Regions from separate parts of the Paracoccus ferrooxidans genome, predicted to be linked through region 2. Evidence: riboswitches for the same ligand, from Rfam matches in the RefSeq annotation. Region 2 holds a riboswitch; each other region holds the start of a gene.
What was found. A riboswitch is a leader RNA that binds a small molecule or an ion and turns the genes downstream of it on or off. The one in region 2 is predicted to bind cobalamin.

Region 1 (5,395 bases), 660 kb from region 2:
GGCCCGATCCCCGCCGGGCCGGTCAGCAGCGAGGCCAGGAACAGGGCCGCGACCAGCGCGGACAGCGCGGCCATCAGCAGCGGATAGCGCGGCCCGGTCATGGCCGGGCCTGCAAGGCAAGGCGCGCGTCGCGCAGCTGCGAGACGGCGCGCAGGATATGCGGATTGCCGCAGACCCAGTCGGGATCGGACATGACCTCGGCCGGCCTGCCGCGGGCCAGCGCCTTCAGCGCCGGGTGGTCCAGCACCTCCTGCGCGCGGGCATGCCCGGCATAGCGGCGGCCCTCGACCAGCAGGTCGGGGTCGGAAAGCAGCAGCGTTTCCAGCGGCAGCACCCCGCCCGAGGGCAGGCCGAGTTCGTCGGCGACATTGTCGAAGCCGGCCAGCGCCACGATCTCGCCCGCCAGGCTGTCCGAGCCCGAGCTGTAGCCGTTCGCGGCATAGAGCGCGGCGCGCGGCCGCGGGCCCTGCGCATCCGAAAGCCGCGCCAGGTCGGCGTCGAAGCGCGCGAGCATGGCGCGGGCCTGGGCCTCGCGGCCCAGCACCGCGCCCATGCGGCGGATATTGGCGCGGATGCCCGCCAGGTCGCTTTCGATCGGAAAGACCTCGACCGGGATATCCAGCCGGCGCAACAGCCGGACGGTCTCGGGCGTGGTCCAGGCCCCGGCCAGCACCAGGTCGGGCCGCATCAGGAAGATTTCCTCGGCCAGGCCATGGTTGACGGGCAGGCGGCCGGCCTCGGCCGCCATGGCCGAAGCGCTGGGATCCTGCGCCAGATAGGAAACCGATACCAGCTGGCCCGGCGCCGCCAGCATCATCGCCAGCTGGTCGGTGCAGAGGTTCATCGACAGCACTCGGCGCGGCGGCTCGGCCGCGGCGGGCTGGAAAAATCCCGGCAGGATCAGGCCGGCCAGAAGGCCGGCGACAAGGCCGAGCCGCCTTACCATTTCGCCGTCAGGCCGGCGTAAAGGGTGCGGCCCTGCGAGGCATAGCCCCAGACATCGGAATATTCCTTGTCGAACAGGTTCACGACGCGGCCGGTCACGCGGAGATTCGCGGTCAGGTCGTAGCCCGCCGCCAGGTTGACCACGGTATGGGCGGGCAGTTCGCGGGTCGGGTAGGCACCCCAATATTGCGTATCCCAATTGCCCGAGACATGGCGAATGTCCGCCGTGACGGTGCCACGCCCTTCCAGGACGGCCAGCGTCGCCGACAGGCCCAGTTCATGCCGGGGCCGGCGCACCTCGACCGAGCCGTCCGGGTTGCGGGCGTCCAGATAGGTGTAGTTCAGCGCGACATCCAGGCTGTCGGTCGCCTTGATGCGGGCCGTCACCTCGACCCCTTCGCGCGGGCTTTCGCCGGCCTGGTTGCGATAGCTGTAATAGCTGGTGCCGCCCTCGGCGCGGACCAGATAGCTTTCGATCTCGTCGCGCAGCTTTTCGTTGAAATAGGTGACGTCGACCACGCCCATGCCATTGGGAAGTTGCGCCTCGACGCCCAGGTCGAATCCGCGGTTCTTTTCGGGCTTCAGGTTCGGATTGCCCAGGTAGACCGAAGAGCCATAATCCGCATTGGCGTAAAGCTCGAAATAGGACGGGTTGACCAGCCCGGTCCCGGCCGAGGCGTGCAGGCGGAAGGGCCGGTCCGGCACGTGCCAGGACAGGCCCAGGTTCCAGCTGGTGAAGTCCTCGAACACCTTGTTGCCGTCGTGGCGGACACCGGCCTGGACATCCAGCCCGTTGTCCAGAAAGCCGCGATACTCCAGCGCGACCGAGGTCATCTCGCGCCGGTTTTCCGGGGCCGAGGAGCTTTCGTCCCTTTGCCGCTCGGCCAGCACGTTCAGCAGGTGCGACGCCTCGGCCACCGTGCCGTCGATGCCGAAGCTGCCGCGGTATTTCAGCTTGCGCGTCTCGCCGCGCGTGACCGGGCCGCCCTCGTAGCTTTGCTTGTAGATCGTGTCCTGATAGTCCAGCCGATGCGTCAGCCGGCCGCCCAGCATGGAATATTCGGCCCAGATCCCGCCCTGGAACTCGTCGCGTTCGCTGTATTTGTGCGGGTCGTCCACCACATATTCCTGCGCGCTGGTCGCGGACCAGCTGGTGGAATCGTAATCGTATTTCTCCTTCGCGCGGCGCAGGGTGGTGCCCAGGCGCAGATCCTCGCCGATCTGCCAGTCGCCCGAAAGCCCGATGGTCTTGCGGTTGGTCCCGTCCTTTTCGCCGCCGTCGCCCGACTGGTCATAGCCGTGGTCGTCCCGCGCCGAGAGGGTCAGCGCGATCCCGCCCTGCGCGCCGCGCTGGCTGACATGGGCCGAGGCGGCGGCGCCGTTGCCCAGCTCGACCGAGCCGCCGTAATGCAGCCCCGGCCCGCCCCTGCGGGTGATGATATTGATGACGCCCGCCGAGGCGTTCGAGCCGTAATAGACCGATTGCGGCCCGCGCAGCACCTCGATGCGCTCGATATTGGCGGTCTCCAGCCCGGACAGGATGTATTCGTCGGCCCCGCCCGTCGCCTCGATCCCGTCGATCAGGATCAGCGTGTGGTTGCCCTCGCCGCCGCGGATGCGGACCTGGGTGAAGGTCGAGCCGGTGGCCGAGACCGAAACCCCCGGCACGGCGCGCAGCGCGTCCTGCACGGTGGCGATGCCCCTGGCCTCGATCTCGGCGGCGGTCAGCACGGTATGGGCGCGGGCATAGCCGCCCTCGGCCACGGCGGTCAGCCCGCCCGAGATCACCACCTCGTCCAGGCGATAGCCTTCCTGGCCGGTGGCGGCCGCCGGCAGCAGGGCGGCGGTGGCGGCCAGCAGGGAAACCGGAGTTCTGAACATTCCAAAGCCTTTCCAGCACGGGCCCGCGGCCCGCGATTTGCAGAAATGCCCTGCGGAAAGGCTGGCAGGCCCGACCGCAGGACGACGATCGTCACCTCTGCGGAACGGCCGCTTTCCAGACGCGCCCCGCGCCGGAAATGGGTGATCGCCACGGCAGGTCTCCTGGCTTGCGGATCGCTGCTCAGGCCGGCCTTCCCAGGAGATCCCAGTGGCACGTTCGACCGTCGCTCACCGCTTACAGTTGCGGGGGCAGCCCCGGCCTTGCCCTGGCCGCATCGCGGCCGGCGGGCGCACCGGTGTTCCCTTTTCATCCGGCGCGCAAGCCCGCCGGAACCGTAGCGGCCCCGCATTGCCGCAGCCGGGCGCCGGCTGTCAAGCGGCAATGCGCCCTGCGCCCGGCCGCCGCGACAACCTGTCCGGGAACGCGGCCGCGGAACCGCCCGCCGGGCCGCGGCATTGGGTCAGGTATCCGACGGAAGGGAAGGTCAAGCGATGGCCATGCCGCAGATCCTGGCCGTGCTGATCCTTTGCGCGATGATGGCGCTGTTCGTCTGGGGGCGGCTGCGCTACGACGTGGTGGCGATGATCGCGCTGCTGGCTTCGCTGCTGGCCGGCACGGTCAAGCCGGAGGAGGCGTTCCGCGGCTTCAGCGACGACATCGTCATCATCGTCGGCAGCGCGCTGGTGGTCAGCGCCGGCATCTCGCGCTCGGGCGTGATCGAGGCGGTGATGCGCCGGATGCTGGGGCGGTTGCGGACCCTGCGCTGGCAGCTTCTGGTGCTGGTCGGCTCGGTCACGGGCCTGTCGGCGCTGGTCAAGAACATCGGCGCGCTGGCCATGCTGATGCCGGCGGCGCTGAAGATGGCGCGGCGCTCGGGGCATTCGCCCTCGGCCTATCTGATGCCGATGGCCTTCGGCTCGCTCCTGGGCGGGCTGATCACGCTGGTCGGCACCTCGCCCAACATCATCGTCTCGCGGGTGCGCGAGCAGATGACGGGCCAGCCCTTCACCATGTTCGACTATGCGCCGGTCGGCCTCGGCCTGTCGCTGGTGGGGCTGGTCTTCCTGCTTTTCGCCCATCGGCTGCTGCCGCGCGACCGCCGTGCGACGGCCTCGCTGAGCGAGGCGGTGAACATCAGCGACTATCACACCGAGGCCACCGTCCCCGAGGGCGCCGGCATCGTCGGCATGACGGTGGGCGAGTATCTCAGCGCCGTCGATGGCGAGGTGGCCGTGACCGGGCTGATCCGCGGCGGCGCGCGCCGCGCGGTGACGCTGCCCGACACGGTGATCGAGATGGGCGACACGCTGCTGTTGCGCGGCGAGCCGAATGCGCTGGAACGCGCCGTGACCAAGCTGGGCATGGAGCTGACCCGGCAGGATGCGGCGGCCGAAGAGGGGCTGCCGGCCGACAAGATCGGCGTGATCGAGGCGGTGATCGCTCCGGCCTCGCTTCTGGTCGGCCAGACGGTGGGGCGGATCGCGCTGTTCGACCAGCATGGCGTGAACCTGATCGCGATTTCGCGCGCCGGGCATCGCATGACGCAGCGGCTCAGCCGGACGGTGCTGGCGGCGGGCGACGTGCTGCTGGTGCAGGGGCCGATCGAGCTGTTGCCCGAGCGGATGCGCGTGCTGGGCCTGCTGCCCCTGGCCGAGCGCCATATCCGGCTGGGCGGGGTGCGCAAGCAATTGCTGCCGGTGCTGATCCTGGCGGTCGCCATGGCGGCGACGGCGGCGGGGCTGGTGCCGGTCGCCGTCGCCTTCTTCGCCGCCGCCGTGCTGATGATCCTGACCGGCGCGATCAGCGCCGAGGAAGCCTATGAGGCCATCGAATGGCCGATCCTGATCATGCTGGGCGCGCTGATCCCGGTCAGCGAGGCGCTGCAAAAGACCGGCGTGACCGACCTGCTGGGCGCGTGGCTGTCGCAGGCGGCGACGGGCCTGCCGGTCTGGGGCGCGGTGACGCTGATCCTGGTCACGGCCATGGCGGTCACGCCCTTCCTGAACAATGCCGCGACCGTGCTGGTCATGGCCCCCATCGCCGCGACCTTTGCCGACCAGCTCGGCTATCGGCCCGATGCCTTCCTGATGGCGGTGGCGGTGGGCGCAGGCTGCGATTTCCTGACCCCCATCGGGCATCAGTGCAACACGCTGGTGATGGGGCCGGGCGGCTATCGCTTTGGCGACTACGCCCGGCTGGGGGCGCCGCTGTCGGCGCTGGTGGTGCTGACCGGCGTGCCGCTGATCCTGCTGGTCTGGCCGGTCTGACGGGCGGTCTGACGGGCCGTGTGACGGGCCGGTTCAGCCCGTCTCGGCCAGCGCGGCGCGGATGGCGCGGGCCAGGCGGCGGCAGCCCTCTTCCAGCCGCTCGGGCGGGTTCAGGGTAAAGTTCAGCCGCAGCGAACGGCGGTCCAGCCCCTCGGGGTCGAAGACGCTGGAGGGCGAGATGCAGACCCCCTCGGCCATCGCATGATGCAGCAGCCGGTCGGTGTCCAGCCGCGGATCGCGCGCCGTGGCCCAGACGAACATGCCGCCCACCGGCACCTGCCAGTCCAGGTCGCCCGCCAGA
Region 2 (5,395 bases):
TGCAGGAGGTCGTGGTCTCGATCGCCGGCCAGGTCGAGACGCGGGACACCGCCGGCGTGCTGCGCGACCATCGCGAGACCGTGCATCCGCTGGTCTACATGCGTCCGACCGCCGTGACCGGGACCGATCCGGGGTTATGCGAGCTTGCCCGTTCCGTGCAGGGCGAGGATGCGCTGGACCTGGCCCACCGGCTGGCCGAGGCGGTATCGGCCGCCATCGCCTACGTCCCCGGCGTGACCGAGTCGCACACCACCGCCGCCGAGGCGCTGGCGCTCGGCCAGGGCGTCTGCCAGGACCATGCCCATGCGCTGATCGCCTGCGCCCGCGAACGCGGCCTGCCGGCACGCTATGTCTCGGGCTACCTGCATTCCAACGCCGGGGGCGAGCCGCATGACGCCGCCCATGCCTGGGCCGAGGTCCATGTCGGCGCCCTGGGCTGGGTCGGCTTCGATGCGGCCAATGCCTGCTGTCCCGACGACCGCTATGTCCGGCTGGGTTCGGGTCTGGATGCGGATGACGCGGCGCCGGTGCGCGGCACCACCTTCGGCACGGGCGAGGAAAGCCTGGACGTGCGGGTGCAGGTCGAGGAGATGGAGCAGTAGCCCTGCCTGTTGCGCCGGGCGCGGGGCGGTCGTATCCCTCGGGGGATTTTGTGCCATGGAACGGTCATGACCTATTGCGTCGGCTTGAAGCTCAACGAGGGGCTCGTCCTGCTCTCGGACACCCGGACGAATGCCGGGCTGGACAACATATCGACCTATCGCAAGATGTTCTTCTTCGAGCAGCCGGGCGAGCGGGTGATCGCGATCATGACCGCCGGCAGCCTGTCGCTGACCCAGACAACCATCGCCCGCCTGCAAGAGGCCATCGAACTGCCCGAGGCCGATGAAGAGACCTCGATCATGCGCGCCTCCACCATGCTGCAGGTGGCGACGATCATCGGCCAGACGCTGAACCGCACCCGGCGCGAGATCGTGGACCAGTGCCGCGACCTGAACCAGCAGGCCAGCGCCAGCATGATCGTCGGCGGCCAGCGCGCCGGCGGCGAGATGCGGCTGTTCCTGATCTATCCCGAGGGCAATTTCATCGAGGCGACCGAGGACACCCCCTTCCTGCAGATCGGCGAGCACAAATACGGCAAGCCCATCCTCGACCGGGTGGTGACGCCCCAGACCTCGCTGGCCGATGCGCAAAAGGCGGTGCTGCTGTCGATGGATTCGACGCTGCGCTCGAACCTGTCGGTGGGGATGCCGCTGGACCTGGCGGTGATCCGCAAGGACGACTGCCGGGTCAGCCACAAGCGCCGCATCCTGGAAGGCGACCCGGCCTTCATGGCCATGTCCGCCGCCTGGTCCGCGGCGCTGCGCGACAGCTTCGTCAAGGTGACGATCTAGCGCCCCTGTCAGCCAGGCTGGCAAAGGCCCATGGCTGGCGGTTCCTGCCCAAGGTCATTCCGGTGCCAGCCCTGCCTGGCCATGGGCACAAAGGCCGGGGGACGACCCGAAGGTCCACGAAGCGCAATCTCGCAACCAGCCCGCCCAAGGCCGTGCCCCGGATCGGGATCGGGCTTCGTGGTCCCTGCCCAGGCGGCCGGACTATCCTGCACAAAATGTCGCAGGCCCGCACAATATCTTGACGGATACGGCGCCATCATCCCTATATGTAGGCATCACGGTTCTTTCGGGTCGATCCGGTCCGAAAGCGAAGAGGGAAGCCGGTGCGCCTTTCGGGGCAAGGCCGACGCTGCCCCCGCAACTGTAAGCAGCGAGCCTGCGCCGGATCACGCCACTGGTGCCGCACGGCATTGGGAAGGCCGGCAAGGGCGGCGACCTGCGAGCCAGGAGACCTGCCGTGATGATGACGATGAACCACGGGCGGGGTGTCCCGGCGGTGCGCCTGGCAATGCGGCCTTGTCGCCGCAGGGCTCCATGCGTCCTGGCCTGCCCCGCCCCCAGCAGCACGGGGAACAGATGCGGCCATCCTTCACCACCAGACCTGCCAAGGCCGGCGCCGCCGTCCGCAGCACCGCAAGGGCGGCAGCAAGCCGCAGGCAAGGGAGGGCGCGTTGATGCCGGCGCCGCTTACGTCCCCGCCCATCGCGCCGGCAAGGGATGTCGCCATCGATGTCGCCTCGTCGGTCAACGAATACCTGGACCGCGCCGATTGGCGGGTGAATGCCAACGCCAACCAGGACTATTCGCTCGGCGGGCTGATCCTGAACGTCTCGGGCAAGGTGGTGGCCAATTACTGGCTGTCGCATGTCTATCCGGCCGCCGTGGGCGAGGCGCATCGCCGGGGGGACCTGCATATCCACGACCTCGACATGCTGGCCGGCTATTGCGCCGGCTGGTCGCTGCGCACCTTGCTGACCGAGGGGTTCAACGGCGTCCCCGGCAAGGTCGAGGCCGGGCCGCCGAAGCACCTGTCCAGCGCCATCGGCCAGATCGTGAACTTCCTGGGCACGCTGCAGAATGAATGGGCCGGCGCGCAGGCCTTCAGATCCTTCGACACCTATATGGCCCCTTTCATCCGCAAGGATGGGCTGGGCTATGCCGAGGTGCGGCAGGCCATGCAGGAGCTGATCTTCAACCTCAACGTCCCCTCGCGCTGGGGCACGCAGACCCCGTTCACCAACCTGACCTTCGACTGGGTCTGCCCCGAGGATCTGCGCGACCAGGTGCCGGTCATCGGCGGTCAGCCGATGGGTTTCACCTATGGCGCCTTGCAGGCCGAGATGGACATGATCAACCGCGCCTATATCGAGGTAATGACGCGCGGCGACGAAAAGGGCCGGGTCTTCACCTTTCCGATCCCGACCTACAACATCACGCCGGATTTTCCCTGGGACAGCGAGAACGCCAAGCTGCTGTTCGCGATGACGGCGAAATACGGCCTGCCCTATTTCCAGAACTTCCTGAACTCGGACCTCAAGCCGAACATGGTGCGGTCCATGTGCTGCCGGCTGCAACTCGACCTGACCGAGCTGCTGAAACGCGGCAACGGGCTGTTCGGCAGCGCCGAGCAGACCGGCTCGCTGGGCGTCGTCACCGTCAATTGCGCGCGGCTGGGCCATCTGCACAAGGGCGACGAGGCCGGGCTGCTGCGGCGCCTGGACGAATTGCTCGACCTGGGCCGCGACAGCCTGGAGATCAAGCGCCGGGTGATCCAGCGGCTGATGGACGACGGGCTGTTTCCCTATAGCCGGCGCTATCTGGGCACGCTGCGCAATCATTTCTCGACCCTGGGCGTCAACGGCATCAACGAGATGATCCGCGACTTCACCGACGATACGCATGACATCACCACCGAATGGGGCCATGCCTTCGCGCTGCGACTGCTCGACCATCTGCGGGCGCGCATCACCGCCTTCCAGGAACAGACCGGACATCTCTATAACCTGGAGGCGACGCCGGCAGAGGGCACCACCTATCGCTTCGCCAAGGAGGACCGCAGGCGTTTTCCCGGCATCCTCCAGGCCGGCACCGAACACGAGCCCTATTACACCAATTCGAGCCAGCTGCCTGTCGGCTTTACCGACGACCCGTTCGAGGCGCTGGAACGGCAAGAGGCGCTGCAGCGCAAATACACCGGCGGCACCGTGCTGCATCTCTACATGGGCACGCAGCTGTCCTCGGCCGAGGCCTGCCGCAAGCTGGTGCGCCGGGCGCTGGAGAATTTCGGCCTGCCCTATATCACCGTCACGCCGACATTCTCGGTCTGCCCCAGGCATGGCCATATCGCGGGCGAACACGCGTTCTGCCCGCGCTGCGACGAAGAGCTTATCGCGAAAAAGCGGCAATCGGCCGCGCATTGAGGAAGGAAAAGACCATGTTCGACGACTGGAAAACCGGACCGGAAGAGATCCTGCTGGCGGATGAGGAACGCCAGCCCTGCGAGATCTGGACGCGGGTGATGGGCTATCACCGCCCGGTATCCTCGTTCAACCGCGGCAAGAAGGGCGAATTCCGCGAGCGGCTGTATTTCAGCGAGCGGCGGGCCGATCTTGGCTGAGATCCGCATCGGCGGCCTGCAGCGCCTGTCCAGCTGCGACTGGCCGGGCGAGCTGGTCGCCACCCTTTTCCTGCAGGGCTGTCCCTGGGACTGCCCCTATTGCCACAACCCGCATCTCATCCCGCCCGAGGCCGAGGGCGCGCTGGATTGGCAAGAGATCCTGGACTTTCTGGCGGGACGGCGCGGCCTGCTCGACGGCGTGGTGTTCTCGGGCGGGGAGCCGACGCTTCAGCGCGGCCTGCCCGAGGCGTTGCGGGCGGTCCGGGCCCTGGGGTTCAGGACCGGCCTGCACACGGCCGGCCCCTACCCCGCCCGGCTTGCGGCGGTGCTGCCGCTTTGCGACTGGGTCGGCTTCGACGTGAAGGCGCCGTTTTCCGGCTATCGGCGGGTGACGGGCGCAGCCGGCAGCGGCGACAGGGCCAGGGAAAGCCTGCGGCTGCTGCTGGCCAGCGGCACGGCCCACCAGGTGCGCACGACGGTCGATCCCACCCTGATCGACGGGGCGGCCTTGGCGCGGATGGGCGCGGAACTGGCGGCGCTGGGTGTCGCCGACCATGTCCTGCAGGCCTGCCGCAGCACCGGAACACGCACGAGCCGTCCGGTGCACAAGGGCTGAAAGCCGGCCCTGGGGGCCGGCATGCCATGGCGAAGGAACCGGGGGCGGCGTCTCTCAGCCCATGCGGGCAGCGGGCTGGTCTATGCCGACGGTATCGACCGCATCCGGCCGGTGGGCTCGGGCCGAACGGCTATCTTTGCGGCCGGCCGGAGCCGTGCCCGATGCCTTCAGCCTCCCCTCCGGCCTCTGCCGATGCGGGTGTCAGCGAAAGCCCGGCGGGCAGGTTGTCCGGTTTCAGATACCCATGGCAAGCAAAATTGATGATGGCCGAGGTGACATCTTCCACCGAATGCCGCCCGCCGGGGCGATACCACTTATACATCCAGAGCGTCATCCCCAGAATTATGCTTGCAGCTATATGAGGATCGACATCCACGAAAACCCCCTTTTCGACGCCCTCCCGATATATCTGCTCTACCGTGCGCAGGTATGATTTCTTGACTTCCCGGACCTGGACCAGCGCGCTTTCCGGAAGCTCGGATTCGTTTTCGATATATACGGCAAGGTCGGCCATGTTCGAGGAAAACATGTCGATCCGGCCGCTCATGATCCTGACCAGCTTTTCATGCGGGCCAATATCCATTTCCAGGATTTCATTGAGCTGCGCCGTCGACATCTCCATGAATCTCTGGTGTATTTCCAGAAGGATGTCGGACTTGCTCTTGAACCAGTAATATATCGCGGGCCTGCGCACGCCGAAGTGGTCGGCAACCTCCTGGAGACTGGTGCCGCGATACCCCTTCTTTCGGAACAGATCCGCCGAAACCC
Region 3 (5,395 bases), on a different replicon from region 2:
CCTTGACCACGCGGGCGGCATAGGCGGCCAGGAAGGCGTCCTCCATCCCGACCTGCGCCCGGTCGGGCAGCACATAGGCGGCATGGTTGCGCAGGGTCTTGATATAGCTGAAGATATAGTCCCAGCGGCCGCAGTTCAGCCCGGCGATATGGTCGCGCAGCTCCCAGACGATCTCGTCCATCTCGAAGGCGGCGGGCAGGGTCTCGATCAGCACGGTGGCCTTGATCGTGCCCTGCGCCAGCCCCATGCGGTCCTGGGCAAAGGCGAAGACCTCGTTCCAGAACCGCGCCTCGCCATGGGCTTCCAGCTTGGGCAGGTAATAGAACGGCCCGCGCCCGGTCGCGGCCAGCGCCCGGCCGCAATGATAAAGCGACAGGCCGAAATCGAACAGCGCCGCCGAGACCGGCTGGCCGCCGATCAGCACATTCGCCTCGGGCAGGTGCAGCCCGCGCGGGCGGACGACCAGCAGCGCCGGGTTCGGGCCGACGCGATAGCTCTTGCCGGTGGCGGGGTCGTCATGGTCCAGCGTGCCGTCGCGATAGTCGATCAGGTTCGCCTGCCCGGCGATGACATTGGCGAAGCTGGGTGCGGTCGCATCCTCGAAATCGGCCATGAAGACGCGCGCACCCGAGTTCAGCGCGTTGATCATCATCTTGCGATCCACCGGGCCGGTGATCTCGACCCGGCGATCCTCCAGCGCGGGCGGGACGGGGGCGGCCTGCCAGATGCCCTGCCGGATCTCGCGCGTCTGCGGCAGGTAGTCGGGCAACTCGCCCCGGTCGATGCGCTCCTGCCGGCGGGCGCGGGCGACCATCAGCGCATGCAGCCGCAGGCCAAAGCGGGCCTGCAATGCGGCGACGAAACCCAGCGCCTCGGGGGTCAGGACATGATGCGCGCCCGGCACGGCGCGCAGGACGACGGGCGGAAGCGGTGGGGCATTGCGGTCGAGCGGCATGGCGGCCTCCTGTGATTCACGGCGTAATGTCACAGTAGTAATGTCATGCTGCATGTGCATTATTGCTTTGAAAACAACGGGTGTGGCGGTCAATCTTGTCACCGTGTAGCCGCAGAACTTGTAAGGTTTGTCACATGACCCGAGGCAAGAAACTGCTCATCGGCCAGCGCCTGCGCGTGCTGCGCCAGTCGCTGGGGCTGACCCAGGCGCAGATGGCGGCCGAGCTGGGCGTCTCGGCCAGCTATGTCACGCTGATCGAGGCCGACCAGCGCCCGGCCTCGGCGCGCTTCCTGATGCGGCTGGCCGAGGTCTATGACATGAACATCGCCGAGCTTGCGCCCTCGACCGACGCGCAGCTTGCGGCGGATTTCGCCGCGGCGCTGAAGGATCCGGCGCTGGAGGCGGGCGCGCCGTCCCGCGCCGAGATCGAGGCGGTGCTGCAAGCCTCGCCCCGGATCGCGGCGGCCTTCGTGCGGCTGCACGACAGCCACCGCCAAGCGCTGCTGCGGCCGCAGGCCGACGACAACCCGCTGACCGATCGCGACAAGGTCGAGGCGCTGGCCGGCACATCGCGCCCGGTCGATGCGGTGCGCGGCTGGTTCTATGCCCGGCGCAACCATGTCGATGCGCTGGACCGCGCCGCCGAGGCGCTGGCCGAGGAGCTGGCGCTGCACCGCAACGAGCCGCACATGGCCCTGACCGGCCGGCTGGCCGCGCATGGCATCGCTGTGCGCATCCTGCCCGCCCCGGTCATGGGCGAGCAGCTGCGCCGCTTCGACCCGCACCGGCGCGAGCTGATGCTGTCGGAACTGCTGGCGCAGTCCAGCCGCCGCTTCCAGATCGGCGTGCTGCTGGCCCGGCTGGAGCAGGAGCCGCTGATCGCCCGGCTGGTCGACGAGGCGGGACTGGCCGACCCGCCTGCCGTCGCGCTGATGCGGGTGAGCCTGGCGAATTACTTCGCGGCGGCGCTGATGATGCCCTATGCCCGCTTTCTCGCCGCCTGCGAATCGGCGCGCTACGACGTCGAGCTGCTGGGCCACCGCTTCGGCGCCAGCTTCGAGCAGACCGCGCATCGCATGTCGACGCTGCAACGCCCCGAGGCGCGGGGCATCCCGTTCTTCTTCGTGCGGGTGGACCGGGCCGGGAACATCTCGAAACGCTTCAGCGCCGGGCGGTTCCCGTTCTCGCGCTTCGGCGGCACCTGCCCCTTGTGGAACATCCATGCCGCCTTCGAGACGCCGGACCGGGTGCAGACCCAGGTCATCCGCATGCCCGAGGGCGCCAGCTATTTCTCGATCGCGCGCACGGTGGCGCGGGCCGGCGGCACCCATGGCGCACCGGCGCAACGGCTGGCGATCGGGCTGGGCTGCGACGTGGCCTATGCGCCGCGGCTGGTCTATGCCGACGGCATCGACCTGGACCGCATCCGGCCGGTGGATATCGGGCTGAACTGCTATCTCTGCGAGCGGCCGGATTGCTCGGCCCGCGCCCATGCCCCGATCAACCGCCGGCTGCGCGTGAACGAGCGCGAGCGCAGCCTGGCGATCTTCAGCTTCGAGGAGGGCTAGGCGCCCGCAGGCAGGCCGTGGCCGGGCGCCCATGCTGACGCTTGCCAGCGCCCGCGCCGGCAGCTAGGGAGAGCGCGTCGGTTTCCGCAAGGAATTGAAAGGGAATCCGCCGGGGTCGCAAGGCCCCGAACCGGAACTGCCCCCGCAACTGTAGGCGGCGAGCAGGATGCGAGAACGCCACTGTGGCCCCGTGCCATGGGAAGGCCGCATCCCTGCCGTGACCCGCCAGTCAGGAGACCTGCCGACGACGTTTGACCAATCCGAGCGGGTCGGCTCGGGAGGGGTTGCGACCGGCATTGGCCCGGTCTCCATCCGCTCATCCGGCCTGTTCATGATGTAGCGGAAGGAAACATCATGCTGAGGCTCACCACGGCGATCATCGCCACGTCCACCCTGGCGCCGATGGCGCTGGCGGGCACCGAATACCCGCTGACCCTGACCAGCTGCGGCCACGAGGTCACTTTCGACAAGGCGCCCGAAAGCGTCGTCAGCGTCGGGCAAAGCACGACCGAGATCCTGTATATGCTTGGGCTGGCCGACAAGGTGGCGGGCACGGCGCTGTGGATCAACCCGGTCCTGCCCGAATTTGCCGAGGCGGACGCCAGGGTCGAGCGGCTGGCCGACAACGCCCCCAGCTTCGAAAGCGTGCTGGCCAAGAAGCCTGGGCTGGTGGTCACGGCCTATGAATGGATGATCGGCCCGCAGGGCGCGGTCGGCACGCGCGAGATGTTCGACGACGCGCAGATCCCCAGCTGGATCATGCCGACCGAATGCGTCGGCAAGGACAATACGCAAAGCATGGACGGCGCGCGCACGGTCCTGTTCGACACCGCGCTGCTTTACCAGGGCATCGAGGAACTGGCGGCGATCTTCGACGTATCGGAGCGCGGGGCCGAGGTGATCGCCGACCTGAAGGCGCGCGAGGCGGCGGCGGTCGAGCGGGCGCAGGCGCTGGACCTGCCCGAGGGCGTGTCGGGCCTGTTCTGGTATTCCTCGGCCGAGATCGAGATCGACCCCTATGTCGCGGGCGCCAATGGCGTGCCGGGCTGGATGCTGTCCAAGCTGGGGGTGCAGAATGTCGTCGCCTCGCCCGAGGAATGGCCGACCGTCGGCTGGGAAACCATCGCCAAGGCCGGCCCGACCTTCATCGTCGCGGCCGAGATGAACCGCCGCCGCTTTCCCGCCGACGACATCGCCGTCAAGCGCGATTTCCTGACCTCGGACCCGGTGACAAGCGAGATGGAGGCGGTGAAGAACGACCGCATCCTGACCATGCCGGCCAATGCGATGGATCCCTCGGTGCGCGCGATCTACGCGCTGGAATCGCTGGCGGACTCGCTGGCCGGGTTCGACCTGCAATGAGGGCGCGCGCCGCGACCCGCAGCACGGGGCGCAATCGGGGCTGGCTGTGGCTGGCCCCCGCCGTGCTGGTCGCGGCGCTGCTCTTCGGCACGGCGGTGGGCGAGACGCGCATTCCGCTGGCCACCGTCATCGAAGTGCTGGCGGTCAAGGCCGGGCTTGGCTCGGCGGCGCTCGACCCGATCGACGCCAGCGTGATCTGGCATTACCGGCTGTCGCGGGCGGTGGTCGCGGCCTGCGGCGGCGCAAGCCTGGCGCTGTCGGGGCTGATCCTGCAGGCGCTGCTGCGCAACCCCCTGGCCGAGCCCTATCTGCTGGGGATTTCGGCCGGGGCCTCGACCGGGGCGGTCACGGTCGCGGTGGCGGGGATCGGCGCGGGGCTGCTCAGCATGTCGGCGGGCGCCTTTGCCGGGGCGCTGACCGCCTTCGCGCTGGTCGCGGCGCTGGCGCGCGCCGCCGGCGGCGGGACCGGAATGCGCGGCGCCGGGGTCATCATCCTGGCGGGCATCGCCGGCTCGCAGATGTTCAACGCGCTGACCGCGCTGATCATCGCGCAATCGGCCAGCGCCGAGCAGGCGCGCGGCATCATGTTCTGGCTGCTGGGCAACCTGTCGGGCGTGCGCTGGCCGGACAGCTGGGTCGCGGTGCCGATGGCGGCGCTGGCGCTGGGGATCGGGCTGTGGCATGCGCGCACGCTCGACGCCTTCGCCTTCGGGGCGGAAAGCGCCGCGTCGCTTGGCATCGACCTGCGGCGCACGCAGGCGCTGCTGATCGGCACGGCCTCGCTGGCGACGGCGATCATGGTCTCGATCGCCGGGGCCATCGGCTTCGTCGGGCTGGTGGTGCCGCATGCGATGCGCATCCTCGTCGGGCCGCGCCATGCCAGGCTGGTCCCGGCGACGGCGCTGGCGGGGGCGGTGTTCCTGGTGCTGTCCGACGTGGTCTCGCGCATCGTCATTCCCGGCCAGGTGCTGCCCATCGGCGTCATCACCGCGCTGGTCGGCGCGCCCGCCTTTGCCGTGGTCATGATCCGGGGCCGGCAGCGATGACGCCCATCCTGGAAGCCGTCGGCGCCGGCCATGCCGTGCGCGGCCGCGAGATCCTGTCCGACATCAGCCTGCGCCTGCATCCGGGCGAGACCCTGGGCCTGATCGGGCCGAACGGATCGGGCAAGTCGACGCTGATGGGGCTGATGGCGGGCCTGCTGCGCCCGAGCCGCGGCGAGATCCGGCTGGAGGGCCGGCCCATGGCCCGGCTGGGGCGGCGGCAGATCGCGCGGCGGCTGGCGCTGGTCGCGCAATCGGCCGAGACGGCCGAGCGGATCACGGTGCGCGACGCGGTGGAGCTGGGCCGCACGCCCTGGCTTGGCCCGCTGCGGCCATGGGGTGCCCAGGACGACGACGCCGTCGCGGCGGCCCTCGACGCCGTGGACATGGCGCATATGGCGGGACGCGACTGGGCCTCGCTTTCGGGGGGCGAGCGCCAGCGCGTCCATATCGCGCGCGCCCATGCC

Region 1: it holds a riboswitch for cobalamin, as region 2 does, so the genes downstream of both, E3U26_RS22945 (TonB-dependent receptor plug domain-containing protein) here and E3U26_RS19140 (anaerobic ribonucleoside-triphosphate reductase) in region 2, are expected to answer to the same signal.
Region 3: it holds a riboswitch for cobalamin, as region 2 does, so the genes downstream of both, E3U26_RS16525 (TroA family protein) here and E3U26_RS19140 (anaerobic ribonucleoside-triphosphate reductase) in region 2, are expected to answer to the same signal.

What each region holds. Positions count from the first base shown of each region.
Region 1 covers NZ_CP038202.1:1,214,557-1,219,951, reverse strand. Annotated here, with positions in the region: gene E3U26_RS22955 (FecCD family ABC transporter permease) at 1-101, opposite strand, end outside; gene E3U26_RS22950 (ABC transporter substrate-binding protein) at 98-946, opposite strand; gene E3U26_RS22945 (TonB-dependent receptor plug domain-containing protein) at 940-2,826, opposite strand; cobalamin riboswitch at 2,962-3,179, opposite strand; gene E3U26_RS22940 (SLC13 family permease) at 3,319-5,094, shown strand; gene E3U26_RS22935 (aminotransferase-like domain-containing protein) at 5,128-5,395, opposite strand, start outside.
Region 2 covers NZ_CP038202.1:408,477-413,871, reverse strand. Annotated here, with positions in the region: gene E3U26_RS19150 (transglutaminase family protein) at 1-602, shown strand, start outside; gene E3U26_RS19145 (proteasome-type protease) at 669-1,394, shown strand; cobalamin riboswitch at 1,656-1,868, shown strand; gene E3U26_RS19140 (anaerobic ribonucleoside-triphosphate reductase) at 2,069-3,814, shown strand; gene nrdD (anaerobic ribonucleoside-triphosphate reductase) at 3,829-4,011, shown strand; gene E3U26_RS19130 (anaerobic ribonucleoside-triphosphate reductase activating protein) at 4,004-4,627, shown strand; gene E3U26_RS19125 (TetR/AcrR family transcriptional regulator) at 4,758-5,395, opposite strand, start outside.
Region 3 covers NZ_CP038201.1:720,795-726,189, forward strand. Annotated here, with positions in the region: gene aceB (malate synthase) at 1-955, opposite strand, end outside; gene E3U26_RS16520 (helix-turn-helix domain-containing protein) at 1,090-2,523, shown strand; cobalamin riboswitch at 2,585-2,783, shown strand; gene E3U26_RS16525 (TroA family protein) at 2,878-3,885, shown strand; gene E3U26_RS16530 (FecCD family ABC transporter permease) at 3,882-4,931, shown strand; gene E3U26_RS16535 (ABC transporter ATP-binding protein) at 4,928-5,395, shown strand, end outside.